Regions from separate parts of the Embleya sp. NPDC001921 genome, predicted to be linked through region 2. Evidence: riboswitches for the same ligand, from Rfam matches in the RefSeq annotation. Region 2 holds a riboswitch; the other holds the start of a gene.
What was found. Region 2 has a riboswitch for glycine ahead of gcvT (glycine cleavage system aminomethyltransferase GcvT). Riboswitches for the same ligand answer to the same signal wherever they lie in the genome.
Positions count from the first base shown of each region.

Region 1: linked by a shared signal. The riboswitch ahead of gcvP (aminomethyl-transferring glycine dehydrogenase) and the one ahead of gcvT (glycine cleavage system aminomethyltransferase GcvT) in region 2 are both predicted to bind glycine.

Region 1 covers NZ_JBSFEO010000002.1:285,261-300,090, forward strand. Annotated here, with positions in the region: gene gcvP (aminomethyl-transferring glycine dehydrogenase) at 1-1,874, opposite strand, end outside; glycine riboswitch at 1,936-2,072, opposite strand; glycine riboswitch at 2,075-2,171, opposite strand; gene ACWCPW_RS03015 (DUF4230 domain-containing protein) at 2,220-2,912, opposite strand; gene ACWCPW_RS03020 (DNA polymerase IV) at 2,968-4,317, opposite strand; gene ACWCPW_RS03025 (SanA/YdcF family protein) at 4,358-5,044, opposite strand; gene ACWCPW_RS03030 (MerR family transcriptional regulator) at 5,091-5,705, opposite strand; gene ACWCPW_RS03035 (bifunctional nuclease family protein) at 6,110-6,583, opposite strand; gene ftsR (transcriptional regulator FtsR) at 6,738-7,463, opposite strand; gene ACWCPW_RS03045 (FHA domain-containing protein) at 7,490-8,008, opposite strand; gene gcvH (glycine cleavage system protein GcvH) at 8,382-8,768, opposite strand; gene ACWCPW_RS03055 (DUF881 domain-containing protein) at 8,842-9,750, opposite strand; gene ACWCPW_RS03060 (small basic family protein) at 10,208-10,540, opposite strand; gene ACWCPW_RS03065 (DUF881 domain-containing protein) at 10,537-11,586, opposite strand; gene ACWCPW_RS03070 (sugar phosphate nucleotidyltransferase) at 11,734-14,229, opposite strand; gene ACWCPW_RS03075 (CDP-alcohol phosphatidyltransferase family protein) at 14,342-14,830, opposite strand, start outside.
Region 2 covers NZ_JBSFEO010000080.1:8,301-23,130, forward strand. Annotated here, with positions in the region: gene gcvH (glycine cleavage system protein GcvH) at 1-172, opposite strand, end outside; gene gcvT (glycine cleavage system aminomethyltransferase GcvT) at 263-1,363, opposite strand; glycine riboswitch at 1,553-1,655, opposite strand; glycine riboswitch at 1,656-1,749, opposite strand; gene ACWCPW_RS48465 (AAA family ATPase) at 1,940-2,671, shown strand; gene ACWCPW_RS48470 (enhanced serine sensitivity protein SseB) at 2,701-3,417, shown strand; gene ACWCPW_RS48475 (enhanced serine sensitivity protein SseB C-terminal domain-containing protein) at 3,473-4,201, shown strand; gene ACWCPW_RS48480 (ABC transporter permease) at 4,510-5,505, shown strand; gene ACWCPW_RS48485 (ABC transporter substrate-binding protein) at 5,543-7,309, shown strand; gene ACWCPW_RS48490 (ABC transporter permease) at 7,412-8,419, shown strand; gene ACWCPW_RS48495 (ABC transporter ATP-binding protein) at 8,419-9,519, shown strand; gene ACWCPW_RS48500 (ABC transporter ATP-binding protein) at 9,564-10,952, shown strand; gene ACWCPW_RS48505 (trimeric intracellular cation channel family protein) at 11,001-11,663, shown strand; gene ACWCPW_RS48510 (hypothetical protein) at 11,890-12,132, shown strand; gene ACWCPW_RS48515 (cysteine desulfurase family protein) at 12,146-13,333, shown strand; gene mnmA (tRNA 2-thiouridine(34) synthase MnmA) at 13,547-14,659, shown strand.

The sequences.
Region 1 (14,830 bases), on a different contig from region 2:
GCCATCACCGCGCTGGCCGCGTTGGTGCCGTGCGCGGAGGAGGGGATCAGGCACACGTCGCGGGCGGTGTCGCCGTTGGCGTGGTGGTAGGCGCGGACCGCGAGCAGGCCCGCGAGTTCGCCCTGCGAACCGGCGTTGGGCTGGAGCGAGACCTTGGCGTAGCCGGTGATCCGGGCCAGCGAGTCGGCCAGCCCGTCGATCAGCTCCAGGTAGCCCGCGGCCTGGTCGACCGGCGCGAACGGGTGCAGGTTCGCGAACTCGGGCCAGGTGATCGGCTCCATCTCGACCGTGGCGTTGAGCTTCATCGTGCACGAGCCGAGCGGGATCATCCCCCGGTCCAGCGCGTAGTCCTTGTCCGCGAGCCGCTTGAGGTAGCGCAGCATGTCGGTCTCGGAGCGGTGCGTGTGGAAGACCGGGTGGGTCAGGAACTCGGTGTCGCGCAGCAGCGCCGTCGGCAGCGCGTCGGCGGTGTCCGCGTCCAGCGCGGCCACGTCGCCGGTGACCCCGAACGCGCCCCAGACCCCCTCGACATGCGCCCGCAGCGTGGTCTCGTCGCAGGTGATCGCGACGTGGTCGGCGTCCACCGGGCGCAGGTTGATCCCGGCGGCGCGGGCCGCGGCGAGCACGTCCCGCGCCCGGCCCGGCACCCGCGCGGTGATCGTGTCGAAGAAGTCGCCGTGCACGACCTCGACGCCGCCCGCGCGCAGCCCGGCCGCGAGCACGGTGGTGTACCGGTGGGTGCGGCGCGCGATCGAGGTGAGCCCGTCCGGCCCGTGGTAGACCGCGTACATGCCGGCCATCACGGCCAGCAGGACCTGCGCGGTGCAGATGTTGCTGGTCGCCTTCTCCCGGCGGATGTGCTGCTCGCGGGTCTGCAGCGCGAGTCGGTAGGCGGGCGCGCCGTCGGAGTCCACGGACACCCCGACCAACCGGCCCGGCATGCTGCGGGTGAGCTTCTCGCGGACCGCCAGGTAGCCCGCGTGCGGGCCGCCGAAGGCCATCGGCACGCCGAACCGCTGGCTGGTGCCGACCGCGATGTCGGCGCCCATCGCGCCGGGCGCGCGCAGCACGGTGAGCGCGAGCAGGTCGGCGGCGACCGCCACCAGCGCGCCGTGCGCGTGCGCGGCCTCGATCACCGGGGTCAGGTCGCGGACCCGGCCGTCGGCGCCGGGGTACTGCAGCAACACACCGAAGCAGCCGCCCTCGGGCAGCCCCTGTGCGGTGTCGGCGACCACGACCTCGATGCCCAGCGCCTCGGCGCGTGTACGCACCACCGCGATCGTCTGCGGCAGCGTGGCCGCGTCCACCACGAACACGTCGCTCGTGGCCCGCCCGGCCCGGCGGGCCAGGGTCATCGCCTCGGCGGCGGCGGTGGCCTCGTCCAGCAGCGAGGCGCCCGCCACGTCCAGGCCGGTCAGGTCGGTGACCACGGTCTGGAAGTTGAGCAGCGCCTCCAACCGGCCCTGCGAGATCTCCGGCTGGTAGGGCGTGTAGGCGGTGTACCAGGCCGGGTTCTCCAGCACGTTGCGGGTGATCACCGGCGGGGTGAAGGTGCCGTGGTAGCCGAGCCCGATCATCGAGGTCAGCACGCTGTTGCGGGAGGCCAGCTCGCGCAGCTCGGCGAGCACCTCGGCCTCGCTGCGCGCGGCGGGCAGTTCGAAGCCCTCCAGCGCGCGGATCGCGGCGGGCACCGCCGCGTCGGTCAGCTCGTCCAGGGATCCGTAGCCGATCGCGGCGAGCATCTTCGCCTGCTCGTCGGTGTCCGGACCGATGTGCCGGCCGGTGAACGGCGACGCGGCCTCCAGGCCGGTCAACGAGCCGGGGCCGGAGGGGAGTACGGCGTGAGCACGCGGGGCGGGGGTGCGCGGGGTCATCGCGAAAGGCCTCCTGGATCGCTCCTGGACGGACACGCGGGTCGCGCGTCCACCGGCCTCCCCCTCTGTCATCTGTACCTGAGAGCTTCACCGCGCCCGGAGTACCGGTCGGACCGGTTCCCACGGGCGCGATTTGCACCGTCGGCGAGGATCCGACCCGACTCGGCGAGCCACGCGCGGATCCTGCTTTCCAGAGTGCCCACGACCACGCGGTACGGGTGCCTGAGAGATTCCGGGGAGGAGTTGCTCCTTCGGCGCCTCGTGTGCACGACACGAGGACTCTCCCGCGCGAACGTAATGGGCGGCTACAACGGTATCAGCGTGACACCCACCAGGGGCTTCGCACTAGGCGTAGGTCACAGTGGTCGTGGTGTAACCCAGCGAGCGCATCATCCCCTGGAGCATGCCGGTGGTGTTCCGCTCCGCGCGCTCCACCAGTCCCGCGGTCTTCGCCGCGTCGTCGATCTTCTTGGTCGCCAGCACGTAGAGCTGCTGCTGATCGCCGGGATTGCTGGAGAAGAAGTCGCCGAAGCGGTCGAACAGGCCCTTGTCCTGGGCGATCACGTGGCTGTTCTTCTGGTCGAGCGCGGCGGGCGCGAGCCGCGCGTGCGGGAGCTTGATGGTCACGCTCTTGTTGTCCGGCGAGGTCTGGATCGCGTCCTGGCCGATCCCGCCGAACTCCACGAAACCACCCACCTGGCCGACGCCGACGAACAGCGTACGTTGGCCTCGGACCGCGTCCGGCAGGAACTTCGCGTCCTTCTCCAGGTCCACCACGACCTGGAAGGTGCCGCTGACCGCCTCGTAGCGGCTGAGATCCTGCACGGCCTTGAGCATCACCGGTCCGCTGTGGTCCTTGGTGGTCTCGCCGAACGGATTGAATTTGCCGGGCAGCAGGTTGACCAGGCCGACCAGCACCAGGGCCAGCACGATGAAGCCGACCAGGAGTGTGACCAGGAAGGCGGGCAGGCCGAGCCTGCGGCGAACCGATCGGAAGGCACCCTGCCCTCGCGCCGGCCGCTCTTTGACATCAGTCATTGTCGGGACACCCCCGAGGAGTCGTCTGCCCGGCGCCTGCCCCGGATCACCCGGGCTATCCCCCGTCGGCGGCGGGCAGCGGAATCGGCTCCCCCGGTCGCAGCGCGGGATCGGTGATCGCGAACGTGCGCACCCGGCCCGGTTTTCCGCCCGGTACCTCGAACCGCACGGTGACCCGCCCGACGCCGCTGCCCTGCACCCAGCCGGGCCCGAACTCCTCGTGCACCACGTCCTGGCCGGGCGACCAGGAGACCCGCTCCGGGGCGGCCTGTGCCGGCGCCTCCCGGTCGGCCTCCGCGTCCTCCTCGTGCGACTCGGCGGGTTCCGGTTCGGCCGTGCCGAACAGGTCCTGCTGGGCGAAGTCGGCCAGCCCGCCGACGCCCACCCCCAGCAGCCGCACGCCGCCCGTGACGTCCACCTGCGCGGCCAACCGGCGGATCGTCTCGCGCACCACCCCCGGGTCGTCGGTGGGCCCGCGCAGCGTCTCCGAGCGGGTCAGCGTGCTGAAGTCGTAGCGCCGCAGCTTGAGCACGATCGTGCGCCCGGAGCGTCCGGCGGCGCGCAACCGCTCCACGCACCGGATCGAGAGCCGGTCCAGTTCCCGGGTGATGCGCTCGCGGTCGACCAGGTCGGTGGGGAAGGTGTCCTCCACGGATACCGATTTCGCGTCCCGGTCGGCGACCACCGGACGCGCGTCCAGCCCGGTGGCGAGCACGTGCAGGCCGTGTCCGTGCGCCTGGCCGAGCAGCCGGACCAGTTCGCTCTCGTCGACGGCGGCCAGGTCGGCCACGGTGTCCAGGCCGGCCCGGCGCAGCACGTCGCCGGTGGCCGGGCCGACCCCGGGCAGCGCGCGCACCGGCAGCGGGTCGAGCATCGCCCGCTCGGTCCCGGGCGCGACCACGCACAGCCCGTCGGGCTTGTCCGCCTCGGAGGCGATCTTGGCCAGCAGCTTGGAGGTGGCCGCGCCGACCGAGCAGGTGAGCCCGGTGGCCGCGTGTATGTCCGCGCGCAGGCGCACCGCGATCTCGGTGACCCGCTCGGTGTCCAGGGTGCCGCCGTGCGGGCCCGCCTCCAGATCGACGAACGCCTCGTCCAGGCTGAGCGGCTCCACCAGGGGCGACAGGCGGTGCAGCAGTTCCATCACGGTGTCGCTGACCTGGCGATAGAGCGCGAAGCGCGGGCCGAGGAAGGCGGCGTTGGGGCAGCGCCGGCGGGCCTCGCCGATCGACATCGCCGAGCGCACACCGAACACCCGGGCCTCGTAGGAGGCGGTGGCCACCACGCCGCGCACGCCGATGCCGCCGACGATCACCGCCTTGCCGGCCAGACTGGGCTTCGCGACCTGCTCGACCGACGCGTAGAACGCGTCCATGTCGAGATGGAGGATGCCCGGGGCCTGTCTCACACCGGGCAATGATGACGCACGGGTGCGACAGAACGCGCGTTCAACCGCTCAGGGCGCGTCGGATCTCGTCGCTTTCCGGGCCCTTCACCCGCGGATCCGGCTTGAGCACGATCTGCCCGGTCGCCTTGATCGCGGCGAGCGTCTCGCGACCGGTTCCGTACACGGTGGGCCCGATGTGGCCCCACGCGAAGGACTCGTCCGGGACGCCGTACGCGGATATCCCGGCGGCCCGGCACAGGCCGAGCGCACGGCGCAGATGGAAGCTCTGCGTGACCACGATGACCCGGTCGATCCCGTAGACGCGCTTGGCGCGTATGCAGGACTCCCAGGTGGAGAATCCCGATTCGTCGGTCACGATCCGGTGTCGCGGGATTCCCCGGTCCGCGAGGTAGCGCCGCATCACCCTGGTCTCGTCGTAGCGGTTGCCTCCGCCGTCGCCGCTGACCAGGATCACCCGGGTCTTGCCGGCGCGGTACAACGCGAGCGCGACGTCGAGCCGGCGGGCCAGGAGATCGGACGGCCGGTCCCCGTGCACACCCGCGCCGAGCACCATGGTGACGTCCTCGTGCGGCACGTCGGCCACCGTGCGGACCCGGTTCCCGGCGTACAGATGCAGCCCCGTGATCGGGGCCAGCCCGGCCACCGTGAGCAGGACGGCGGCCTGATAGCCGCGCCGTTGGGCCCGCCGCGAGCGCGGCGGGGTCGGCCGACGAAGGATCACGTCCATGGGGACGTCCTGCCCGGCGAACCGGTTCCCACCCGCCCCGGGCGCCTCAGACCGCTTTGTCCCGGCGTCTGCGTGCCAGTTCGTCACCCGGATGGACCTGCGTGATCGGTTCCCCGGTGCCGGTGTGCTCGCCCTGGAGTTGCGCGAGCGAGCCCTCCACCTCGCGCCACACCGCCCCCACGGCGATCCCGAAGACCCCCTGACCACCCTGGACCAGGTCGATCACCTCGTCGTAGGACGTGCACTCGTACACGCTGGCACCGTCGCTCATCAGGGTCATCCCGGCCAGGTCGCCGATCCCGCGACCGCGCAGGTGGGCCACCGCGATCCGGATGTTCTGCAGCGAGACGCCGGTGTCCAGGAGCCGCTTGACGATCTTCAGCACCAGGATGTCGCGGAAGCCGTACAGCCGCTGTGTGCCCGAGCCGTGGGCCGGGCGGACCGTGGGCTCGACCAGGCCGGTGCGGGCCCAGTAGTCGAGTTGGCGATAGGTGATGCCGGCCGCCGCGCACGCCGTCGGGCCCCGGTAACCGACGTCCTCCGACGGGGTGCCGGGCGGCGTGACGTCCTGCCGCCGGGGGCCCGCACCGGGGTCGGTCGCCGGCAGAGGACGTGCCGTGCGGGCGCGTTCCGCCGCCGTGATGTCGCCGGTGCTGCTCACGCCGACCTCCCTTTCGTCTCCCCGCGCCCGAGTACGGCGCGGAGAGTCTCTTTCAGTCCCGGGCCGCAGGCGGCGAGGTGCAACGCGCAGGGGTCATCCCGGAACTGTCGATTTCGACGGTAGGCAGTCACCAACAGCGCGTCAACGACCGGGCCGTTCGGCACGCCGAGTGACGCTGCTCGCACGAGTGGTTTGAACCGGTTGCCCAGGGGTAGGTCTGGCCGCTTTGCCTCTGATCGAAGCGGATCGAGCCGGATCGAGCGTGATCGGCGGCGCGCCGGCGGGCCCGCGTGGGCGCCGACCGGTCCCGGACGCGAAAAAACCGCCGTCCGCTACCGCCTCGCCGGGAGCGGCGGGCGGGACGGTCGGCGGTTTCGGACGTGCACCCGGCCGCGGCGGGCCGACTATTGGCTCGTGGTGCCGAAGTCCTCGGGCGAGATGTCGTTCAGGAACTCCCTGAACTTCTCGATCTCGTCCTCCTGCTCGTTGGGGATCACGATGCCCGCCTCGTCCAGGACCGCGTCGCTGCCGACGATCGATGTCCCGGTTCGCAGCGCGAGCGCGATCGCGTCCGACGGACGCGCGCTGACCTCCACGCCGCCGGAGAAGACCAGCTCGGCGTAGAACACGCCCTCGCGCAGGTCGGTGATCCGGATCTGGGTCAATTCCTGGCCCAACGCCTCCAGCACGTCCCGGAAGAGATCGTGCGTCAGAGGACGCGCGGGTACCACGCCCTGTTGGGCGAACGCGATGGCCGTCGCCTCTACCGGGCCGATCCAGATGGGGAGATAACGATCGCCCCCCGTCTCCCGTAGGAGCACGATCGGCTGGTTAGAGGGCATCTCCACCCGGACGCCCACAACCTCTAGCTCGTTCACATCGCCACACTAGCGCGCTCGGCTGTCGGTCACCGATCCCCGGGGGCCGAATAGGTCGGGGATTCGTCGTTTTTTCTTCGTGGCCCTGTGTTCACGTCCCGGTCCGCCTCGCGGTCCGATCGGCGCCCGTCGGCGGCGGCGCGGGCGACGCGGGTCAGCGGCCCAGGCGGGGCGCGAGCGCGGTGGTGACCAGGACGGTGTGCAGGCGCGAGGTGAGCGCGAGCAGGTCGCGCACGGTCTCCTCGGCGCCCGCCTTCGCGCGGGCGCCCCTGCGGTGCAGGAGCGGCGCGACGATCTGTTCGACCAGGGCGGCCTCACGGTCCGCGGCGGCCTTGGTCTGCCGCAGGTGGCGCGGCTCCACGCCGTAGCGGCCCAGCGCGGCCACCAGTCGGGCCACCACCAGCGCGTCGCCGTCGTAGACCACCGCCTGCTCGCCGTCGCCGGCGGCGCCGGGTCGCGGACGATGCGGCTGGATCAGGCCGAATTCCTCCAGCCGGGCCAGGTCCGTGTCCTGGATGCCGGCCGCGGCGATCAGGCCCGGCCGGTCGAGCAGCACCGTGGTGCCCTCCCGACCGGCCGAGTCCGGATCGCCTTCGGTGTCCTGCGATCGTGGGGATTCGGCCGGGGTCGGGCCGGCCGGTTCGAGCCCGCGATCCATCGCGTCCAGTTGATCCTTGATCACCCGGAGCGGCAGGTAACGGTCGCGCTGCACACGCAGCACGTAGCGCAGTCGTTCGATGTCGGCGGGGCCGAACTTGCGGTAGCCCGACGGGCTCCGCTGCGGCTCGATGAGCCCTTCCGCCTCGAGGAACCGGATCTTGGAGATGCTGATGTCCGGGAACTCGGGACGCAGCAGGGTCAACACCCCGCCGATGCTCAAGGAGACCGATCCGGCCGCCGCCGGACTCACCCGATCTGCCCTTGGCGGCTGGGGAAGAAGACCAGTCGGTACTTGCCGATCTGTACCTCGTCGCCCGGCGCCAACGGAACCTCGTCGATCCGCTCGCGGCCCACGTAGGTGCCGTTCAGGCTGCCCACGTCGGCGACCGCGAAGCCCCCGGGCGTGCGGCGGAACTCGGCGTGCTTGCGCGAGACCGTGACGTCGTCGAGGAAGATGTCGCTCTGCGGATGCCGACCGGCCGTGGTGCGGTCCGAGTCGAGCAGGAAGCGGCTGCCGGAGTTGGGGCCCCGGCGCACCACGAGCAGCGCGGTTCCCGGCGGCAGCGCGTCCACCGCGGCCTGCGCCTCGGGGGTGAGGATCTCACGGGGCGCGGGTTCCGCGTCCAGCGCCTCGATGCCGCTGATCGAGATGGTCGAGGTCTGCTCGGACGCGCGCTCGGCGCCCGCGCCCAGCCGAGCGCCGCAGTTGGAGCAGAACCGGCCACCGGGCGGATTGTGATGCCCGCAGGCGCCGCACACCACCACGTCGGCCTCCTGACCCGTGCCGGTCGCACCTCGACCTTCGGTCGAGAGTTGCCCGAAACTTATGCGCGCCGTGTGTTCCTGGTCAACAGCGACATGCCCGGCGGTCGCGTCGGACTCGCCCAGGTGCGGAGCGGGTGCGGGGGGTGAGCCGGCGGACGCCCCGTACGGGGTGCCCGGGGGCATCGTCGGCGGGGCGGCCGGCGGGTTGCCGGACCTCCCCGCATCGGCAGCCGGCGCGTCGCCGGAGCGACGGGAACGACCGAACAATTTCGCGAACAACTTCACGGGCGAACCTCCCCGAGAGAACCTGGCCCGCCCGTGGGGCAGGAGGAGTGGGTCGTGGTGATGGACTGCCTACCGCTTCGCCGGGCCGTCAGGAGCCCAGGCTGTTCTGATAGGCGGCCGCGTCCAAGAGCGCGGCCGGTGCGGCGGGATCGTCGAGGCGTACCTCGAACATCCAACCGTCGCCGTAGGGATCGGAGTTGACCAACTCCGGTGCACCGTCGAGCACGTCGTTGACGGTGGTCACGACGCCGTCGAGCGGCGCGAAGAGGTCGCTGACACTCTTGGTCGATTCCAGTTCGCCGCAGGGCTGTCCGGCCACGACACGGGTGCCGATGGGCGGCAGCGTGACGTAGACGATGTCACCGAGCGCGTCCTGCGCGAATTCGGTGATGCCGATCCGCACCGTCCCGGAGATCTCTTCCATGACGCGCACCCATTCGTGCTCCGTCGTGTACGCGAGATCTGCGGGGTACATGCGGACAGCCTGCCCTTCTTGCCTGATGAGTGTGCACCGACGGCGACCGGCGGACTGATTCTGTCAGGTGTGCTCACCCGTTACCGGCGCCCGGTGCCGAGCGAGCGTAACCAGGCTTGTTCGCAGGCCGCAAGGCGTCGATCAGCACCTCCTGCGAGGGGGTGACAATGGCCCCCGCCTGCTTCTTCTCCAGGGTCTTGACGACACCCCCGGGGATGTTCAACGCGGGCTGGAGATCCTGCGGATTGCCGATCACCTTGAACACGTACGGCGGCAGCACCTTGGTACCGTCGATCACGATGTCGCCGGGCGGCGTGCCGTTGAACCAGGTGCCGGCCACCACGCGCACGTCGTTGATCTGGATCACCTCGGCGCCCGCCGCGCGCAGTTCCTGGAGCGTGTCCAGCAGCACGTCGCCGCTGACCGTGCGCTGCGGATCGGTGATGGTCAGGGTGATACCGGGTCCGCTGGCCTTGACGGTGCCCGCGAGCACGCCCAGGGCGTCCGCCTTGGCCGCGTTCTGCTCACGCGCCTCCTGGACCCGGTCGTTGCTGTTCTGGAGCTGTGTGCGGCTGTTCTCCAGGCGATGCTTCTCGTCCTCCAACCGCCGGGTACGCTCGCCGAGTTCGTCCAGCACACGGACCAGGTCCTCCTGTCGCGCACCACGCAGCGGATCGGACGCGGTGTTCGAGCGGACCTGGATGGCCAACCCCGCCCCGAGCGCGAACAGCAGTACCGCGCCCACGAGTTGGGCCCGACTCACGCGCGGCGGCCAGAACGCCTCGAGCAGCCTGCGGCGGCCCGGCTGATCGTCGACCGGCTCGTGCGGGTGCGGCTCGGAAACCGCGTTCGAATCCGTTTCCGGTCCGGGCGTGTCGCGCGCCACCGCGTGCGCTCCCGCGTGCGGCCGCGCGAGGGGGTCGCGCGGCCCGGACACCTCGCGCTCCCGGGCCTGTTCGGGCGAGGGCGCCGCGGGCACCAGGGGCGGCACGGACGCCCGCGCGGCCCGGGGCGTCTGCGGCACCTGTGCCGCCCGATGTGTCTGGGAGGCCTGGGAGGCTTGGGAGACCTGGGGCGCCTGGGGCGTTTGCCGTGTCTCCCGCGCCGATTCGCGGATCGGCGCGGTGATCGGCGGGATCTCCGAGGTCACCTCGGCGGCCTGCTCGCGGATCCGCTCCCGGATGTGCCGGCCCTCGTGATAGAGGTCGACCGGGCGCCGGGTCTCGACCGTGGGCTTGCGGGCGGCCGGCGCCTCCGGCTCCTGCTCCGCCTCGGGTTCCGGCTCGGGCTCGGGCACCGGCCCGGGCCCGGAAGCGGGCTCGGGCGCGGGCGCGGGCTCCGCGGCCGTGCGAGGGATGCCCAGGTCGCGGGGATCCTCGTCGTGGCGGGCGTGCCGCCCGCGCGTCTCGTCCGTTTCGTCGGCCATGTGTGACTCCCCGTCAGGCCCGGAAGACGTGCCGCCGGATGGCCGCCGCGTTGGAGAAGATCCGGATGCCGAGCACGACCACCACGCCGGTGGACAACTGCGCGCCGACGCCCAGCTTGTCGCCGAGGAAGACGATAAGCGCGGCGACGACCACGTTCGACAGGAACGAGACCACGAAGACCTTGTCGTCGAAGATGCCGTCGAGCAGTGCGCGCAGACCGCCGAAGACCGCGTCCAGCGCGGCCACCACCGCGATGGGCAGGTACGGCTCCAGCTCGTGCGGGATCACGGGTCGGGCGAGATACCCGACCACGACCCCGAGGACCAGGCCGAGGACCGCGATCACTGTTTACCCTTTCGTTCGGTCTGCTTCTGCGACGGTATCGACGAGCCGGTCGGCGGGGCCGAACCGCTCGGCGGTGCCGTGCTCCGGCCCGTGGCCGTCGCGGGCGGTGTGCCCGGGGTCTGCTTCGCGGGCGGGCTCGAGGGTGTACTCGGCGCCGTGCTCGCGGGCGGCGGGCCGCCGGGTACGTCCGCGTAGCGCAACGAGGTGCCCAGCGCGGCGGGCAGCTTGAGCTTCTTCTGTGCGCTCAGGTTGACCCGGATCCCGTAGTTCTCCTGGAGCTGGCGCAGATATCGCCCGTCCGCGCCGACCATGAACTCGACCTGCATCGGCTTGGCGTCACCGATCGCCAGGATCGTATACGGCGGCGCCAGCGGCCGGTTGTCGACCAGGATCGAGGCGCCCGCGGCGCGGATCGCGGACAGCGCGGTCAGCCGCTGGTTGTTGATCGAGATGGCCTCGGCGCCGGCCTTCCACAGGCCGTTGACCAGCCGTTGGAGGTCGCGGTCCAGGATCCGGCCGTTCGCCGCCGCCTCGGCCTGGCGCGGGTCGGTCGAGCCGTCGGTGTTGTCCGAGCCCTTGGCGTCGTCCGCGATCACCTTCAGGCCCGGCCCTTCGACCGGATCGGATCCGGTGAGCAGCGCGAGCAGTTCGACCCGGTCCTTGGCGCCCTTGGGCAGCGAGACCTCCTGGATCGCGTCCACCTCGGCGCGCAATCGCTCGACGGTGGCGGTGAGCGCGTCCACCTCGGCCTCGTCGGTGTGGATCCGGTCCACCAGTTGATGCCGCTCGCGCTCGGCCTGCGGGGCGGCGGCGTGCACCTTCATCGCGGCCACCATCAGGATCATCGCGATCAGCGCGACCCCGACCACGGCCAGCACCCGGGCCAGCGGGCCCTTGTTCATCCCGGTGTCGCCGCGTACCGCGCGCCGGGCGGTGGCCTCCGCGTAGCCCGCGTCCAGGCTGTTCGTCATCATGTCCACGAGCAGGGACATCGAGGCGTCCGGCCGCCTGAACCGGCTCGTGCCTGGTGTCTCCCGCGATGACATGCGCCCCATCGTTCCATGCCCGACGGAGTGCTCGATGCAGGGTCCGATACCGGGTCCGGCCGCGGATCGCGACAGGCGATCCACGGCCGGGGAAGACCCTACAAGACGGCTGCCCGCACCGCCGGAGTCGGCGGCCGGCAGGGGCCGTCAGTCGCCCGCGTGCTCCACGACCCGGCTCCACTCGTCCAGGAGTTCGTCCGCGGCGGTGTCGTCCGGGCCCTCGGCCCACACGTGGGTGACCGCCTCGGCCGGGTCCGGCAGCACCAGCGCCCAGCGCCCGTCGGCCTCCACCACGCGCACGCCGTCGGTGGTGTCGATCTCGCGGTCGCCCGCCGCCTCCACGACCCGGCGCATCACCATGCCCTTGGCCGCCCACGGCGTGGCCACGTCCCGCCGGCGCACGTGCGCGCGCGGGATCCGCGCGTCGATCTGACTCAGCGTCAACTGGGTGCGCGCGACCAGCCCGATCAGCCGGACGAACGCGGCCGTACCGTCGAAGACGGTGCTGAACTCGGGGACCACGAAGCCGCCGCGTCCGTCGCCGCCGAAGATCGTGTCGTCGGACATGGCCACCCGGGCCAGGTCGTCCGGCGACGTGGTGGTCCACTGCACCTGGACCCCGTGGTAGGCCGCGACCTGCTCGGCGATCCGGGTCGTGGTCACCGGCAGCGCGATCTTGCCGCCGCCGCGCTCGGCCGCGACGCAGTCCAGCAGCACCAGCAGCGCGCGGTGGTCGTCGATGAGCCGGCCGCGCTCGTCCACCAGCGACATGCGCTCGCCGACCGGGTCGAACCGTACGCCGAACGCGGCCTTGGAGGAGGCCACGATCTCGCCCAGCCGCAACAACCCCTCGTGCCGCTCGTCCGCGGTCTCGGTGGGGCGGGCGTCGTCCAGGCCGGAGTTGACGGTGAACGCGTCGATGCCCAGCCGGCCCAGGATGCTGGGCAGCAGCAGGGCGGCGTTGCCGTGCGCGGCGTCCACCACCACCTTGAGCCCGGACTCGGGCACGCCGGTGATGTCCAACGCCTTCAGCAGGGAACCGGCATAGCTGTCGAACGGCCGTGCGGGGAAAGTCAGTTCGCCGATCTCGCCGGGGAACGCGCGGCGGTACTCCTGACGGGAGAAGACCCGGTCCAGCTTGCGCTGCGCGGCCTGCGACAGGTCCGCGCCGCGCTCGTCGAAGAACATGATGTCCACCGAGTCCGGCACCCCGGGCGTGGTGCGGATCATGATCCCGCCCGCCGAGCCGCGCGCGGTCTCCTGGCGGGCCACCGGCATCGGCACGTTCTCCAGGTCGCGCACGTTGATCGCGGACGCCTGGAGCGCGGAGATGACCGCTCGCTTGAGGGCGCGGGCACCACGCGAGTGGTCACGCGCGGTGGTGACGGTGGCCCCCTTCTTGAGCGTGGTGGCGTACGCGCCGGCCAACCGCACGGCCAGCTCGGGGGTGATCTCGACGTTGAGGATGCCGGAGACCCCGCGCGGGCCGAACAGGTACTTCTGGCCGCGCGACTCCCAGATCACCGACGTGTTGACGACCGCGCCGGCCTCGATCGTCTTGAACGGGTAGATCCGCACGTCCCCCGCGACCAGGGACTCCTCCTCGATCAGGCACTCGTCGCCGATCACCGCGCCCTCTTCGATCCGGGCCGCGCGCATGACGTCGGTGTTCTTGCCGATCACGCAGCCGCGCAGGTTGGTCTGCGGGCCGATGTACACGTTGTCGTGCACGACCGCCTTGTGCAGGAACGCGCCGCGCTTGACCACCACGTTGGAGCCGAGCACGGTGTGCTCGCGGATCTCCACGCCGCCCTCGACCTTGGCGTAGTCGCCGATGTACAGCGGGCCCTTGAGGATCGCCTCGCGGTCCACCTCGGCGCCCTCGGCGACCCAGACGCCCGGCGAGAGCTCGAAGCCGTCGATGTCCACGTCGACCTTGCCGGTGAGCACGTCGGCCTGGGCCTTGAGGTAGCTCTCGTGCGTGCCCACGTCCTCCCAGTAGCCCTCGGCGACATAGCCGTAGATCGGCTTGCCCTCCTTGAGCAGCTTGGGGAACACGTCGCCCGACCAGTCCACGGACACGCCCGCGGCAACGTAGTCGAAGACCTCGGGTTCCATCACGTAGATCCCGGTGTTGACGGTGTCCGAGAAGACCTGACCCCAGGTCGGCTTCTCCAGGAACCGGTCCACCCGGCCCTCGTCGTCGATGATCGTGATGCCGAACTCGAGCGGGTCGGGCACCCGGGTCAGGCACACGGTGACCATCGCGCCCTTGGCGCGGTGGTACTCGACCAGCGCCGTGAGGTCGAAGTCGGTGAGCGCGTCGCCGGAGATGACCAGGAACGTGTCGTCCTTGAGCGCCTCCTCGGCGTTCTTGACGCTGCCCGCGGTGCCGAGCGGGGTCTCCTCGTTCGCGTAGGTGAGGGTCATCCCGAGTTCTTCGCCGTCGCCGAAGTAGTTGCGAACCAGCGACGCGAGGAACTGGACGGTGACTACGGTCTCGGAAAGTCCGTGCCGCTTCAGGAGCCGCAGCACGTGCTCCATGATCGGCCGGTTCACCACCGGCAGAAGCGGCTTGGGCATGCTGGAGGTCATCGGGCGCAGGCGGGTGCCCTCGCCTCCGGCCATGACGACGGCCTTCATCGGTCTCGTCCTCCTATCGCGTCACACCACCCGCACCCGCGGCTGAATTACCGGGGCCGGGTGGCGTGCCTTCTGTACGTGGTGATCGCCGCGGTGTCGGGCGATCCCTGCGCTACCCGGCGGTCGCCGAGCGACCCGCCTTGTCCGCGGCCACGAGGCGTTTGGCCTGGGCTGCGTAGAGGACTCCTGCCCACCAGTACAGCGCGGTACCCCACCAGGCGAACGCCCATCCGAAGATCGCGGCGAGAGTTGCGACACGTCCGGTGCCGTCGCTGAGCAGCAGCAGTGGGAAGGCGTACATGAGGTTGAAGGTGGCGGCCTTGCCCACGAAGCTGACCGAGAGCGCGCCGTAGCGGTGCCTGCGCAGGATCAGCAGCACCACGCCCATGAACAGCTCGCGGCCCAGGATGATCGCGGTCAGCCAGATCGGCAGGATCTCGCGCCAGGTCAGGCCGACCAGGGTGGCCAGCACGTAGAGCCGGTCCGCGGCCGGGTCCAGGATCGCGCCGACCTTGCTGACCTGATTCCACCTGCGGGCCAGCTTGCCGTCCAGGTAGTCGCTGATCCCGCTGAGCATGAGCAGCGCGAGCGCCCACAGATC
Region 2 (14,830 bases):
CGCCACACGGCTCACCGGCGACGACCGCTTGGCCGACCTCGGGAAGCTGGACGAACACCACGTCGCCGAGCTCGTCGGCCGCGTGCTGGGTGATGCCGACGAGGGCGGGGGAGGCCGCCTCGTCGAGCCACTCGTGTTCCTTGCTGTAGCGCAGGTGCTGGGGTGCGTGCACGGGTCCATTCTCCATTCGAATGCGGATGGTCGATCCATCAGGCGGTTTTGTAATGGTTTGTGGGTGTCGGGAGCCGGCCGAAGCCCGGCCTCAGGCCCGCTTGTAGAACGGCAGTGCGACCACCTCGACCGGCTCGGCCCTGCCGCGGATGTCCACGGCCAGGCGCGTGCCCGGTTCGGCCCGGTCCGTGCTCACGTACGCCATCGCGATCGGCACGCCGAGCGTGGGCGAGGGTGCGCCGGAGGTGACCTCGCCGACCTTCTCGCCGGTCTCCGCGTCCACCACCGGATAGCCCGCGCGCGGGACCCGCTTGCCCGGCGAGGTGAGCCCGACCAGCGTGCGGCGCACGTCCTCTTGCGCGGCGGCCAGCGCGTCGCGCCCGACGAAGTCCTCGGGCTTGTCCAGCCGGACCACCCGGCCCAGGTTGGCCTCGTACGGCGTGGTGTCCCGGGTCAGCTCGTGGCCGTACAGCGGCATGCCCGCCTCCAGGCGCAGCGTGTCGCGGCAGGACAGGCCGGCCGGCACCAGGCCGTGCGGCGTGCCGGCGGTCAGCAGGGCCTCCCACAGGGCGACCGCGTCGCCGGGCGCGGCGAACAGCTCGAAGCCGTCCTCGCCGGTGTAGCCGGTGCGCGCGAGCAGGACGGGCACGCCCGCGACCTCGGTGCGCAGGATCGCGTAGTACTTGAGCGCGGGCAGGTCGGCGTCGGTGAGCGAACCGACGATCGCGGTCGACGCGGGGCCCTGCACGGCGAGCAGCGTGTACTCCTCGGACGCGTCGCGCACGGTGGCGTCGAACTTCTCCGAGCGGTACGCCAGGCTGCCCGCGACCACGTCGGCGTTGGACGCGTTGGCCACGACCACGAAGTGCTCGTCGCCCAGCCGGTAGACGATCAGGTCGTCGACGATGCCGCCCTCTTCGGTGCAGATCATCGTGTACCGGGCGCGGTCGATCCCGATCTTCGACACGAAACCGACCAGGGCGTGGTCGAGCGCGCGGGCGGCGTCCGGGCCGGTGACCTCGATCTCGCCCATGTGGGTGAGGTCGAACAGGCCGGCCGTGGTGCGCACCGCGGTGTGCTCGTCGCGTTCGCTCCCGTACCGGAGCGGCATCCGCCAACCGGCGAAGTCGGTCATCGTGGCCCCGAGCGCGTCGTGCACGGCGTCGAGCGGGGTCCGGCGGTCGGTGGTCATGCGAAGGCTCCTTCGAGGGGGCGCCGGCGGGAACACGCCAAGGGCGCGGGCCGGTCGCGGGCATGGCGAACGGCCGCGCGCTCGGCCGGCGCGGAAGGTGACGGGTACTGCGGCGAATACGACAACAAAGGGGGCTCCCTGCCACGGCTTTCAGCCCTTTTCGACCAAAGTCGGTCGAAAAGTGGGGTGCCCTCCCCTTCTGTCATCGGAACCTGAGAGCTTCATCGCGTCGAACTCGCGATTTGCACCGTGGGTGAACCACACCGGCGGTGTGGTTGCTTTCCAGAAGTGCCTGACCCATGCGGTATCGGTGCCTGAGAGATTCCGGGGAGGAGTTGCTCCTTCGGCGCCCCGCTCGTGGGCGAGGACTCTTCCGCGTGGGGTCGACGGCCGTTATGAGGTTGTGCCCGGCATGCTAGCGCGTGTCGTCAATCCCCCGCCGGGACCGGGACCCGCCGAGTCCGGACCCCGCGGGGACCGGGCCCGGCCGAGTCCGAGGGATCACCGGCACGCGCGCGCACCCATGGGTGCGACACCATGCGCAGGGCATGACGGTTGTGACACAAGGGAGGGCTCGTGGAGACGGACTCGGCGGGGGCGCATACCGGCGCCGCGACGGGCGGCGTGTTGATCCCCCGGTCCGTGCACGACCTCCGGGAGGAGCGCGATCGGGCGGGGGAGGGGATCGGCGACCGGGTCGTGGACGTCTTGGTCTACCCGGCCTCGTGCGTGCTCGTGGTCACCGGCCTGCCGGGAGCCGGCAAGAGCACGCTGCTCGCGCGCGTGGTCACCCCCGGCGCCGGGGTGGCCGTCCTGGACGCGGACCTGGTCCGGGCCCGCTGGGCGGTACGGGCGGGGCGAATCCCCTACCGGGTCTACCGGCCGCTGGTGCGGCTCTCCCACTACGGCGAGGTCGCCCGGGCGCTGCGCGGCCCCGGCGCGGTGGTCGTGCACGACAGCGGCCGCAACCCGATCCTGCGCCGGGCGCTGGTGCTCGCGGCCCGTCGGCGCGGCAGCTCCGCGCACGCGCTGCTCCTGGACGTGACCGCCCAGCAGGCGCTTTCCGGCCAACGCGAACGCGGGCGCGGGGTGTCCACACCGGTGTTCGCCCGGCACCACCGCGAATGGCGCGAGTTGCTCGCCAGGCTGACGCCGTGGCTGGACGCGGGACCCACCCTGGCGTCGGCTCCGGGCGGCTTCACCTCGTGCGTGCTGCTCGACCGACCGGCCGCCGGGCACCTGGGCCGGATCGTGTTCGCGGAACCCGTACCGGGACAGTCCCGACGACGGCAATCGAGCGAGAAGTAAACTGCGGCGGACACCAGAGGAGCACCACCATGCCGTTCCCGGCCAATCCCGTGGAGAGCGCGCTCGTCGCGGCGATGCGTGATCCGTCCCGGGCCGAGGCCCTCTTCGAGGCCCTGGCCGAGGCGGACGTATGGGTGCCGCTGCCCGAGGGCGGCAACCCGGGCGACAGCGAACTGACCCTGCCCACCACCGAGATCGACGGCCGGCCGTACGTCCCGGTGTTCTCCTCGGAGGAGGAGTTCCGGCGGGTCGCCGGACCGATGGCGTGCACCGTCGCACCGATGCGCGAGTTCGCCCGCGGCATGCCGCCGCACGTGGGCATCGCGGTCAACCCCGGCGGCGAGGTGGGCATCCCGATCCCGCCGCCCGGCGTGCTGGAGCTGGCCCGACCGTCCGGCTCGGGCCCGCGCGGCGCCCGCGTGCGGCTGTACGAGCCGGACCAGGAGCCGATGGACTTCCTGATCGCGGCCGCCGCCGAGTTCACCCACGTACCGGTCGTGCTCAGTGCCCGCCGCGGCCTGGGCGTGATCGAGAACGACCCGCCGTGCCTGTTCATCGGCGTCGAGTTGGACCGCTGGCAGGAGGAGGACCGACTGGCCGCGGTCGGCGCCCTGGAGCGCGCGCTCGGCCGGGCCGCGTGTCCGTGGCCGGTGAACGTGGTGCTCCTGGACGTGGCGCAGGATCCTGTGGGGGACTGGATGCTGGAGCGGACCCAGCCGTTCTACCTGCGCGTCGACCAGCGCTGAGCCCGCGTCGGACAGCGCGACATCGGTACATCGGTTCGGATTCGGGGAGGACGTCGTGAACCAGGTCGAGCAGGCCTTGAGCCAGGTGGCACCCGGGCGTTACGACGCCTACGAGCGGTTGCTCGAAGCGCTCACCGGCGCCCACGTGTGGATGTTGTTGTGGCAGGGGCAACCGGGCAGTCCGGACGCGCAGTACGGGAACATGGACGTGGCCGGGTGGCGCTACGCCCCGGCGTTCACGTCCGAGGAACAACTGCGTCTCAGTGGCTGGGACCGCTCGTTCGAGGTCTGTCCGGTCACCGAGATCGCGTCCTCGCTGTACACCGACCGCTGGGGCCTGTGGCTGAATCCGCACGCCCAGGGCGGCGGCGTCGGTGTGCCCTATCTCGACCTGCGACGCATCGTCGGCGGCCTGGACCGGTTGATGGCCGGCCCCCTGGAAGTCGGCGAACCCACGTTGTGGGACCCGGCGTTCTACGCGCTGCTGGGCGGCCAACTGTTCCAGACCCAGGTGGTGCGAGCCGCCCATCGGGCCTGGGTGCGACCCGCGGTCGGACCCGAACGCCTCGTGATCGGGCTGCGCCTGACGGACGATCAGCCCGCGACGATGCAGCGGATGCGGGACGCGATGGCCCGCGCCTCGGCCGCGGCGCCGGCCGGACTCACGTTGTCCTCGGTCGCGTTGGACGACCCGTTCGACCCGGTCGCCGCGTGGATGCGCGACCACACACGCCCCTTCATCGGCATCGACATGCTCGACGAGGCCGCCCGCGACACGCGGTGATCGACGATCGGCACACAGTGGCGATCGCGGGCAACAGGCACTGATGCCCCCAAAAAACTGACGTCACGTCATCAACCGCTGCCTTGTTGTGATTTCGTGACCGATCTACGCGGATCAACCGGTGAATCGTGTCGACGTAATCACGGTTCAGTAAAGGTATTCCGCGACCCCTGTTGGTGACCCGCGTCACGGAGGAGTCTCACCCGGACGACAGATCCCGAAGATCATTGGGATCGCAATGCCGGGTATGGCGACGGGATCGGCGATCCCGAGCCGCCGTCGCATCCGTGAGCGGGGAGGGTCGATCCATGACGGCACCGATCGAGACCACCGGTGTGGCCCGAGAGGCGCACCCCGAAGCGATCGCCGAATCCTCCGGCGTACGCATCGAGGGTCGTTCCCTGGGCCAGATCGCGTGGGCCCGATTCCGTCGCGACAAGGTCGCGATGGCCGGTGGTGTGGTGATCGTCTTCATGGTACTCGTAGCGATCTTCGCACCCTTGATCACCTCGGTCGTCGGCGGAGACCCCACGGAGTACCACGACGACCTGCTCGACCCGGTGCTGAACATCCCCAACGGCAGCTTCGGCGGCGCCAGTTGGGACCATCCACTGGGTCTGGAGCCGGTCAACGGCCGGGACATCTTCTCGCGCATCGTCTACGGCGCCCGGATCTCGATGCTGGTGGCCTTCCTGGCCACGCTCCTGTCCGTGGTGCTCGGTGTCGTACTGGGCACCGCGGCGGGCTACTTCGGTGGCTGGGTCGACGCGCTGATCAGCCGCGCGATGGACGTCTTCCTGGCCTTCCCGCTGCTCCTGTTCGCGATCGCGATCGGCAGCAGCCTCCAGGGCGAGGCGTTCGGCCTCAAGGGCGACACGCTCCGGGTCACCGTCCTGATCTTCGTGATCGGGTTCTTCAGCTGGCCCTACATCGCCCGCATCGTGCGCGGCCAGACGTTGTCGCTGCGCGAACGCGAGTTCGTCGAGGCGGCGCGCAGCCTCGGGGCCACCGACCGGCACATCATCTTCAAGGAACTGATGCCGAACCTGGTCGGCCCGATCCTGGTCTACGCCACGCTGCTCATTCCCACGAACATCCTGTTCGAGGCCGCCCTTTCTTTCCTCGGGGTCGGCGTACAGGAACCCACCGCCTCGTGGGGCGGCATGCTCGCGCGCGCCGTCCCGCGGTACGAGGACGCCCCGATGTTCATGGTCGTCCCCGGAGTCACGATCTTCATCACCGTGCTCGCGTTCAACCTGCTCGGCGACGGGCTTCGAGACGCCCTGGACCCACGCAGCCGCTGAATATCCGGCAAGTCCCCACGAGGAGGCACGACCAGCGATGAAACACCCGGTAACTCGCAGGCGCAGGGCCCAGGCGCTGATCGGCATCGTTGCGGTCACCGCGTTGGCCGCAACCGCGTGTGGCGGTGGTGGCGGCGGCTCGAAGAAGAAGTACTCGCCGAGCAACAAGGCCATCACCGAGGTCGTCAACCAGTCGACCAAGAAGGGCGGCACGCTCAAGCTGGTCAGTTCGGACAAGTTCGACTCGCTCGACCCGGGCGACATGTACTACGCCTCGGCCTGGAACTTCTCCCGGCTGATGGCCCGTCCGCTGCTGACCTTCAAGCCCGCCCCGGGCAACGCGAGCTACGAGTTCGCGCCGGACCTTGCCACCGACGTGGGCAAGACCGACGACGGCGGCAAGACCTGGACGTACCACCTGCGCAAGGGCGTCAAGTACGAGGACGGCACCGAGGTCAAGGCCGCGGACGTCAAGTACGCGGTCGAGCGGACCTTCGACAAGGAGATCCTGCCCAACGGCCCGGCGTACTTCACCCAGTACCTGGACCCGGACGGCACCTACAAGGGCCCGTACAAGGACTCCGCGGACAAGCAGGGCCTGAACGCGATCGAGACGCCGGACGACTACACCATCATCTTCAAGATGAAGGAGCCGTTCGCGGACTTCAACTACCTCGCCGCGCTCCCGCAGACCGCGCCGGTGCCGCGCGCCAAGGACACCGGCAAGGAGTACGTCAAGCACCCCCTCGCCTCCGGCGCGTACATGGTCGACGGCCAGTACGAGCCCGGCAAGGCGGTCAACCTGGTCCGCAACCCGAACTGGGACCCGAGCACCGACCCGCTGCGCAAGGCGCTGCCGGACCGGATCGAGCTCCTGGAGAAGCAGGACGCGAACGACGTCGACAACCGGCTCTTCGCCAACACGGCGCAGCTCGACGTGGTCGGCACCGGGGTCCAGGCCGCCGCCCAGAACAAGATCCTCACCGACCAGAAGCTGGCCGGGAACTCGGACGACGCGGTCTCCGGCGCGCTCGCCTACCTGGCGATCAGCTCGAAGACCCCGCCCTTCGACAACGTGCACTGCCGGCGGGCCGTGCAGTACGCGGTGAACAAGGCGCAGATGCAGCGCGCGGTCGGCGGTGAGGTCGGCGCGGACATCGCGACCAACCTGATGCCGCCGACGCTGGCCGGTTCCAAGGTCGCCGACATGTACCCCAACGGCGCCAAGCACACCGGTGACGTGGCCAAGGCCAAGGACGAGCTCAAGCAGTGCGGCAAGCCGGACGGCTTCAGCACCGTGCTCACCGCGCGCAGCAACCGGCCCAAGGAGGTCGCGGGCGCCACGTCGGTGCAGAACGCGCTCGCCAAGGTCGGCATCAAGATCGAGATCCGCCAGTACCCCTCGGGTGACTACTTCACCCAGTTCGCCGGTGTGCCCAAGTGGGTGGCGGACAACAAGGTCGGCATCATGTTCATGCAGTGGGGTCCCGACTTCCCCACCCAGTTCGGCTTCTTCCAGCAGATCGTGGACGGCCGGGCGATCAAGCCCGCCGGTGGCACGAACCTGTCCGAGCTGAACGACCCGGCGGTCAACGGACTGATCGACCAGGCCACGCGGACGATCGACCCGAACGCGAGTGCGGCCATCTGGCAGCAACTGGACCAGAAGGTCATGGAGGCGGCGGTGATGGTCCCGTTCGCCTGGACCAAGTCGCTGCTCTACCGCCCGCCGAACGTGACCAACCTGGTCGTCACCCCCGCGTACTCCGGGATGTACGACTACCTCAACATCGGTATCCAGTAAGCCTGCGACGAGGTCAGTAGCCCGAAGGAGAGGTGAAGGCCCGTCAGTTCCGGTGCGGGGAGTGGTGATCCCGCTCCCCGCACCGGACCGGGTCGCCGGCTCATGATTTTCTATCTGCTCAGGCGGCTGGCGGGAGCGGTGGTGCTCCTGTTGATCGTCACCATGGCGGTCTTCGCCATCTTCTTCCTGATACCGCGTCTGGGAGGCGCCACAAGCGACCAACTCGCCGCGCGGTACGTCGGCAAGTCGCCCAGCCCGGAGGCGATTTCGCAGGTCAAGCACAGCCTCGGGCTGGATCGGTCGGTGCCCGAGCAATACGGCAAGTTCGTCAAGGGCATGGTCGTCGGCAAGGACTACGACACCGGTGTCCGCAAGGTGCACTGCGCGCCGCCGTGCCTGGGCTTCTCCTTCCGCAACAACCTGGAGGTGTGGCCGCGCCTGCAGGACCGGATCCCGGTCACCCTGTCGCTGGCCGCCGGCGCCGCGGTGATCTGGTTGGTCGTCGGCGTGTCCATCGGCGTGGTCTCGGCGCTCAAACGCGGAACCCTGTGGGACCGCTTCTCGATGGGCTTCGCGCTCGCGGGCGTCTCGCTGCCACCGTTCTTCACCGGCCTGGTGGCGCTGGCGTTGTTCAGTTATCAATGGCCCATCTTCAAGGGCGTGCACTACGTGCCGTTCTTCGACAATCCGGGAAGCTGGGCCTGGAACCTGGTCCTGCCCTGGCTGACCCTGGCGTTCCTGTACGCGGCCCTGTACGCCCGGCTCACCCGGGCCGGCATGCTCGAAACGATGAGCGAGGACTACATCCGTACCGCGAGAGCCAAGGGCCTGCGGGAGCGGGACGTCATCGTCAAACACGGGCTGCGCGCGGCGCTCACGCCGATCCTGACCATCTTCGGCATGGACGTCGGTCTGCTGCTCGGCGGCGCGATCCTGACCGAACAGGTCTATTCGCTGGACGGCATCGGCAAGTTCGCCGTCGAGGCGATCACGCAACAGGACCTGCCCGAAGTGCTCGGCGTGACGATGATCGCCGCCATCTTCGTGATCCTGGCAAATCTCGTCGTGGACCTGCTCTACGCGGTCGTCGATCCCCGGGTGAGGACCTGATGCCCCGTCTGCTACCGCGCCGCAAGCGGGACTCCGCGGCCGAAACAACCAAGCTCGCCCCGGCCGGACCACCGCCGGCCCCCGAGAACTTCCTCGAAGTGCGCGGCCTGACCGTGCACTTCCCCACCGACGACGGCCTGGTACGCAGCGTCGACGGCGTCGACTTCGCGCTCCAGCGCGGGCGCACGCTGGGCATCGTCGGCGAATCCGGCTCCGGCAAGAGCGTCACGTCGCTGGCGATCATGGGCCTGCACGGCAACACCAGTGCCCGGATCGGCGGCGAGATCTGGCTGGACGGCCAGGAGCTGGTGCGCTCCACCGCCGAGCAGGTGCGACTGATGCGCGGTCGCCGGATGGCGATGATCTTCCAGGACCCGATGTCCTCGATGCACCCGTACTACACGGTGGGCCACCAGATCATCGAGGCCTACCAGGTGCACAACGAGGTGACCGGCAAGCAGGCCCGCGCCCACGCGGTGGAACTGCTCGGCCGGGTGGGCATCCCGCGCCCGGACCGGCGGGTGGACGACTATCCGCACCAGTTCTCCGGCGGCATGCGCCAGCGCGCGATGATCGCGATGGCGCTGAGCTGCGACCCGGAACTGCTGATCGCGGACGAGCCGACCACGGCGCTGGACGTCACCGTGCAGGCCCAGATCCTGGACCTGATCCGGGACCTGCAAAGGGAGTTCGACTCCGCCGTGGTGATGATCACGCACGACCTGGGCGTGGTCGCCGAACTCGCCGACGACGTGTTGGTGATGTACGCCGGTCGGGCGGTCGAGCACGGACCCTCGCGGACCCTGTTCGAACAGCCCCGACACCCGTACACGTGGGGCCTGTTGGGCTCGCTGACCCGGCTCGACCGGGAGCGCCAGGCACGACTGATGCCGATCAAGGGCAGCCCGCCGAGCCTGATCTCGCTGCCCTCGGGCTGTGCGTTCCGCACCCGCTGCCCGTACGCGGACCACAACGACGGGCGGGAGAAGACCGAGGTCCCGCAGCTCGTGGAGATCGAGCCGAACCACCGCACCGCGTGTCACCTGGACCTGGGGGAGCGCGAGCGGATCTGGACCGAGGACATCAGGCCGCGCCTGTGAGCGGGACGGCGAACGCGAAACCGGATGGGCACGTGGCCGGCCACATGGGTGGGACAGGGAACGGGAACGCTGAAGTGACCGAGGGCGCCCGAGCGGGAGACGACGTGAAAGCTGCGCAGGCCGCCGAGGCGGGAGCCGCGTCCCCGGACGCGCGGGAGCGGGATGTGCTGGTGCGCGTGCGCGGGCTGCGCAAGCACTTCCCGATCCGATCCGGGATGACCCGACGCCGGGCCGGCACGGTCAAGGCGGTGGACGGGCTGGACTTCGACATCCGCGAGGGCGAGACACTCGGCCTGGTCGGCGAGTCGGGCTGCGGGAAGTCGACCACCGGGCGGATGGTGATGCGGCTGCTCGAACCCTCCGAGGGCACCATCGAGTTCGGCGGACGTGACCTCACCAAACTCTCGCGTGGTCAACTGCGGCCGCTGCGACGCGACTTCCAGATGATCTTCCAGGATCCGCAGTCCTCGCTGAACCCTCGGCACACCGTCGGCACCATCGTCGGACTGCCGTTCCGGTTGCAGAAGGTCACCCCCGAGGGCGGGATCAAGAAGGCCGTGCAGGAGTTGTTGGAGCTGGTCGGGCTCAGCCCCGAGCACTACAACCGCTATCCGCACGAGTTCTCCGGCGGCCAGCGGCAACGCATCGGCATCGCCCGCGCGCTGGCGCTGCGGCCCAAGCTCGTGGTCGCCGACGAACCGGTCTCCGCGCTGGACGTGTCGATCCAGGCGCAGGTGGTCAACCTGCTGGACGACCTGCAGAACGAGTTCGGCCTGACCTATCTGATCATCGCGCACGACCTGTCCGTGGTCCGGCACACCAGCGACCGGGTCGCGGTGATGTACCTCGGCAAGATCGTCGAGATCGCCGACCGCGAGGACCTGTACAGCTCGCCCAAGCACCCGTACACGGTCGCGTTGATGTCGGCCGTACCGGTTCCGGACCCGGCCCGGCGGGAGACCCGCGAGCGCATTCTGCTCAAGGGCGACGTGCCCAGCCCGATGGACCCGCCGCCGGCCTGCCGGTTCCACACCCGGTGCTGGAAGGTGCAGGACATCTGCAAGACCCGGGAGCCACCGTTGGCCGAGGTGGCCGGGCGGCATCAGGTGGCCTGCCACTTCCCGGAGAACATGCCGACGGGGGAGGGCGCGGGCGAGGCGGTGGAGTTGGTGAAGCCGGCGGCGACCGAGCCCGTGGCGCCGGTGCCGGCGGCGCGCGAGCCGGCGGAGGCCGCTCCCGCGGAGGCCGCTCCGGCGGTGGAGGGCGCGGCGCCCGGGGCGGAGGTCGCTTCTTCGGAGGCGGCTTCGGAGGCGGGTTCCGACGCGGCTCCCGAGGCGGCCCGAGAGGCAGCTCCGAAGGCGGCTCCGAAGGCGGCCCCGGATCCGGCGGAGAAGCCCGATGGGAAGGACACACCGCCCACACCGGCCCCATGAGCATCGGCTCGTTCCGGGCGGTGTAGAACATCCGGTATGTCGCCCGAGGTGCCGCCCGAGATCTACCACCACACGCTCCAACAGGTCCTGGACCTGATCGGCATCTTCGTGTTCGCGGCGGCCGGCGCGCTGATGGCCGTCCGGAAGAACTTCGATGTCATCGGGATCGTCCTGCTCGCCGAGGTCACCGCCCTCGGCGGCGGGGTGATCCGGGACGTGATCATCGGCGCGGTGCCCCCGGCGGCGTTCACGGATCTGGGCACCTTCTCCACGCCGCTGCTCGCCGCCGGGCTGGTCTTCTTCCTGCATCCGCAGGTCGAGCGGATCATGTCCGCGATCGACGTGCTGGACGCGGCCGGGCTCGGACTGTTCTGCGTCACCGGCACCGCGAAGGCGTACGCGTACGGGCTGAATCCGATCCCGGCGGCGGCGCTCGGGGTGACCACTGCCGTCGGCGGCGGCGCGATGCGCGACGTACTGGCCCGAGAAGTGCCCACGCTGCTGCGCTGGGACAAGGAGATCTACACCTTCCCGGCGCTGCTGGGCGCGGGGATCACCGCCGCGCTGATCGAGTTCGATCTGTTCGGGCCGGTCACCGCCACGGCGGCGGTGGCCTTCGCGTTCCTGCTCCGGGTACTCGCGCTCCGGCGCGGCTGGCGGGCGCCGCGCGCGTGGCACCGGAACTCGGGCACCAGCGCCGAGGAGGGTTGAGCCCACGGCGGTCCGCGCGGCGGGGTCCGCCCGGCCATGCACGCCGGGTCGGGTATGTCGGGCTGGGTACACCGGGTCGGGTAGGTCGGGCCGGGTATGCCGGGCTGTGCGGGCCGGGTCGCGTACGCCCGCTCGTGTCCCCTCTCCGGGAGCCGGGACGGCTTCGCCGACCGGGGCCCGGCGGCTCGGTCGGCGGGCGCAATGCCACCACTCGTAAGAGTGGACCGTGCCCAACCCGCCCCGGCACGCGTTGCACCAGGATGTGTGGGAGATCCAGCAGCCGTTGACCTACGACCACCGGCCGAGACAACCAGACCCGAAGGAGGGGAGCCGGCGTCGGCGACTCGTCGCGTACCTGCGCGCCGCGCGGCCGGCCTGGCGCCTGTGGCTCGGCCGATTCCTGCCCGGAGGGCCGCGCTACGGACGGGTGTACGGCCGCCCGCGCCGGCGCCCACGCGTACCCGACTAAGCTGCACAGTGCGATGGCCTACTTCGATCACGCGGCGACCACCCCGATGCGCCTTTCGGCAATCCGGGCGATGACCGTACAGCTTGCCCACCTCGGGAATCCGTCCTCGTTGCACGCGTCCGGGCGGCGCGCGCGCCGCACGGTGGAGGAATCCCGCGAGTCGCTGGCCCATGCGCTGGGCGCGCGACCGAGCGAGATCGTCTTCACGGCGGGCGGCACCGAGGCCGACAACCTCGCGATCAAGGGCATCTACTGGTCCCGGATCGCGGCGGACCCGGCACGGCGGCGGATACTGGTCAGCCCGGTGGAGCATCACGCCGTGCTCGACCCGGTGCTGTGGCTGGAGTCGGCCGAGGGCGCGGTGGTCGAGTGGCTGGACGTGGACGCCGACGGGCGGGTGCAGCCGCGGACGCTGCGGGCGGCCATAGAGCGCGATCCGGCGTCGGTGGCCCTGGTGTCGGTGATGTGGGCCAACAACGAGGTCGGCACGGTCGAGCCGATCGCCGAGCTGGTCGAGATCGCGCACGAGTTCGGCATCCCGTTCCACTCCGACGCGGTCCAGGCGGTCGGCCAGATCCCGGTCGACTTCGCGAGGACCGGGCTGGACGCGATGACGGTCACCGGACACAAGCTCGGCGGCCCGGGCAACTGCGGCGCCCTCGTGCTCGGGCGCGGCATGACGCCGGTGCCGGTGCTGCACGGCGGCGGCCAGGAGCGCGATGTGCGCTCGGGCACGCTGGACACCGCGTCGATCGCCGCGCTCGCGGTGGCGGCCGAGGAGTCGGTGCGCGAACAGGCCCAATACGCACGGCGGGTGGGCGCGCTGCGGGACGAACTGGTGCGCCGGATCCTCGCGGCGGTGCCGGACGCGCAGCTCAACGGCGATCGGCGACTGGACCCGGCCCATCGGCTGCCCGGCAACGCGCACTTCTCCTTCCCGGGCTGCGAGGGCGACTCGCTGTTGCTGCTGCTCGACGCGCGCGGGATCGAGTGCTCGACCGGGTCGGCCTGTTCCGCGGGCGTCGCGCAGCCGAGCCACGTGCTGCTCGCGATGGGCGCGGACAGCGCCCGGGCCCGCGGGTCGCTGCGGTTCAGCCTGGGGCACACCACCACCGAGGCCGAGGTCGCGGAACTGGCCGAGGCGATCCTGCCGGTGGTCACCCGAGCCCGTTCGGCGGGGTCGGTGACGTCGCGGCACTAGGGCCGCGACCGGGTCGGGTTTCGGCTTGGGTTCGGTCGGGTTTCGGCTCGGGTTCGGTCGGGGTCGGGTCCGCTGCGGGTCGGGTTCGGCTTCGGGTGATCGCGCGGGAGGTCGCGCGGGAGGTCGCGCGGGTGGGGGTCGGCCGGCGGGTCGGGTGCGGGCCGGGTAATCCCCTCGGGAGTCGGCGGGGTGACCACGTACTCTTGAGGCGCTATGTCTGATCACACGCTTCCCCCTGCCAACGGCCGCCGCCTCCGGGTGCTCGCCGCCATGTCCGGCGGGGTCGACTCCGCCGTTGCCGCCGCGCGAGCGGTCGAGGCCGGACACGACGTGGTCGGTGTCCACCTCGCGCTCTCGGCGAAACCCGCGACGCTGCGCGAGGGCGCCCGAGGGTGTTGCACGATCGAGGACTCGCGGGACGCCCGGCGGGCCGCGGACGTGATCGGCATCCCGTTCTATGTGTGGGACATGGCCGAGCGCTTCCGCGAGGACGTCGTGGACGACTTCGTGGCCGAGTACAAGGCGGGCCGTACGCCCAACCCGTGCCTGCGCTGCAACGAGAAGATCAAGTTCGCGGCGCTGCTGGACAAGGCGCTCGGGCTCGGCTTCGACGCGGTGTGCACCGGGCACTACGCGCAGATCGTCGAGCACCCGGACGGCTCGCGCGAGCTGCACCGCTCGGTCGACATGGGCAAGGACCAGTCGTACGTGCTGGGTGTGCTGGACACCGAGCAGCTCGCCCACGCGATGTTCCCGCTCGGCGGCGACACCAAGGGCGACGTCCGTGTGGAGGCCGAGCGGCGGGACCTCGCGGTCGCGCGGAAGCCGGACAGCCACGACATCTGCTTCATCGCCGACGGCGACACACAGGGCTTCCTGGCCAAGCACCTGGGCACCGAGCGCGGCGACATCGTGGACGCGAGCGGCACCAAGCTCGGCGAGCACGACGGCGCCTACGGATACACCATCGGCCAGCGCAAGGGCCTGCGGATCGGGCACCCGGCGGCGGACGGGAAGCCTCGCTACGTGCTGGACATCTCACCGGTGAACAACACCGTCACGGTCGGCCCGATCGAGGCACTGGACGTGGACCGCCTCGTGGGCATCCGCCCGCGGTGGTGCGGTCCGGTCCCGGTCGGCGAGGTGGCCTGCACGGCCCAGGTCCGAGCACACGGCGAGGAGACGCCGGCGATCGCGGAAGCGGTCGGCGACGAGATCCGCGTGCGGTTGGCCGAGCCGATCCGAGGCATCGCCCCGGGCCAGGCCGTGGTCCTGTACGACGGCACGCGGGTGATCGGGTCGGCGACGATCGACGGGACGGCTTAGGGGCCGGGTCGCGGGTGCGGCCGGGTGAGCGGTCAGGGTCGCGGGGGGTGCGGGGCGGGGTGGCCGGAGTCGTGTCCCGCGGCGTTGCCGCTTGTTGGGCGACGTCGTCGCCGGCTCGCGAGGCACCGCTTTTTTGCTCCCCGCTACGCTCCTCCGCAAAAAAGCGGTGCC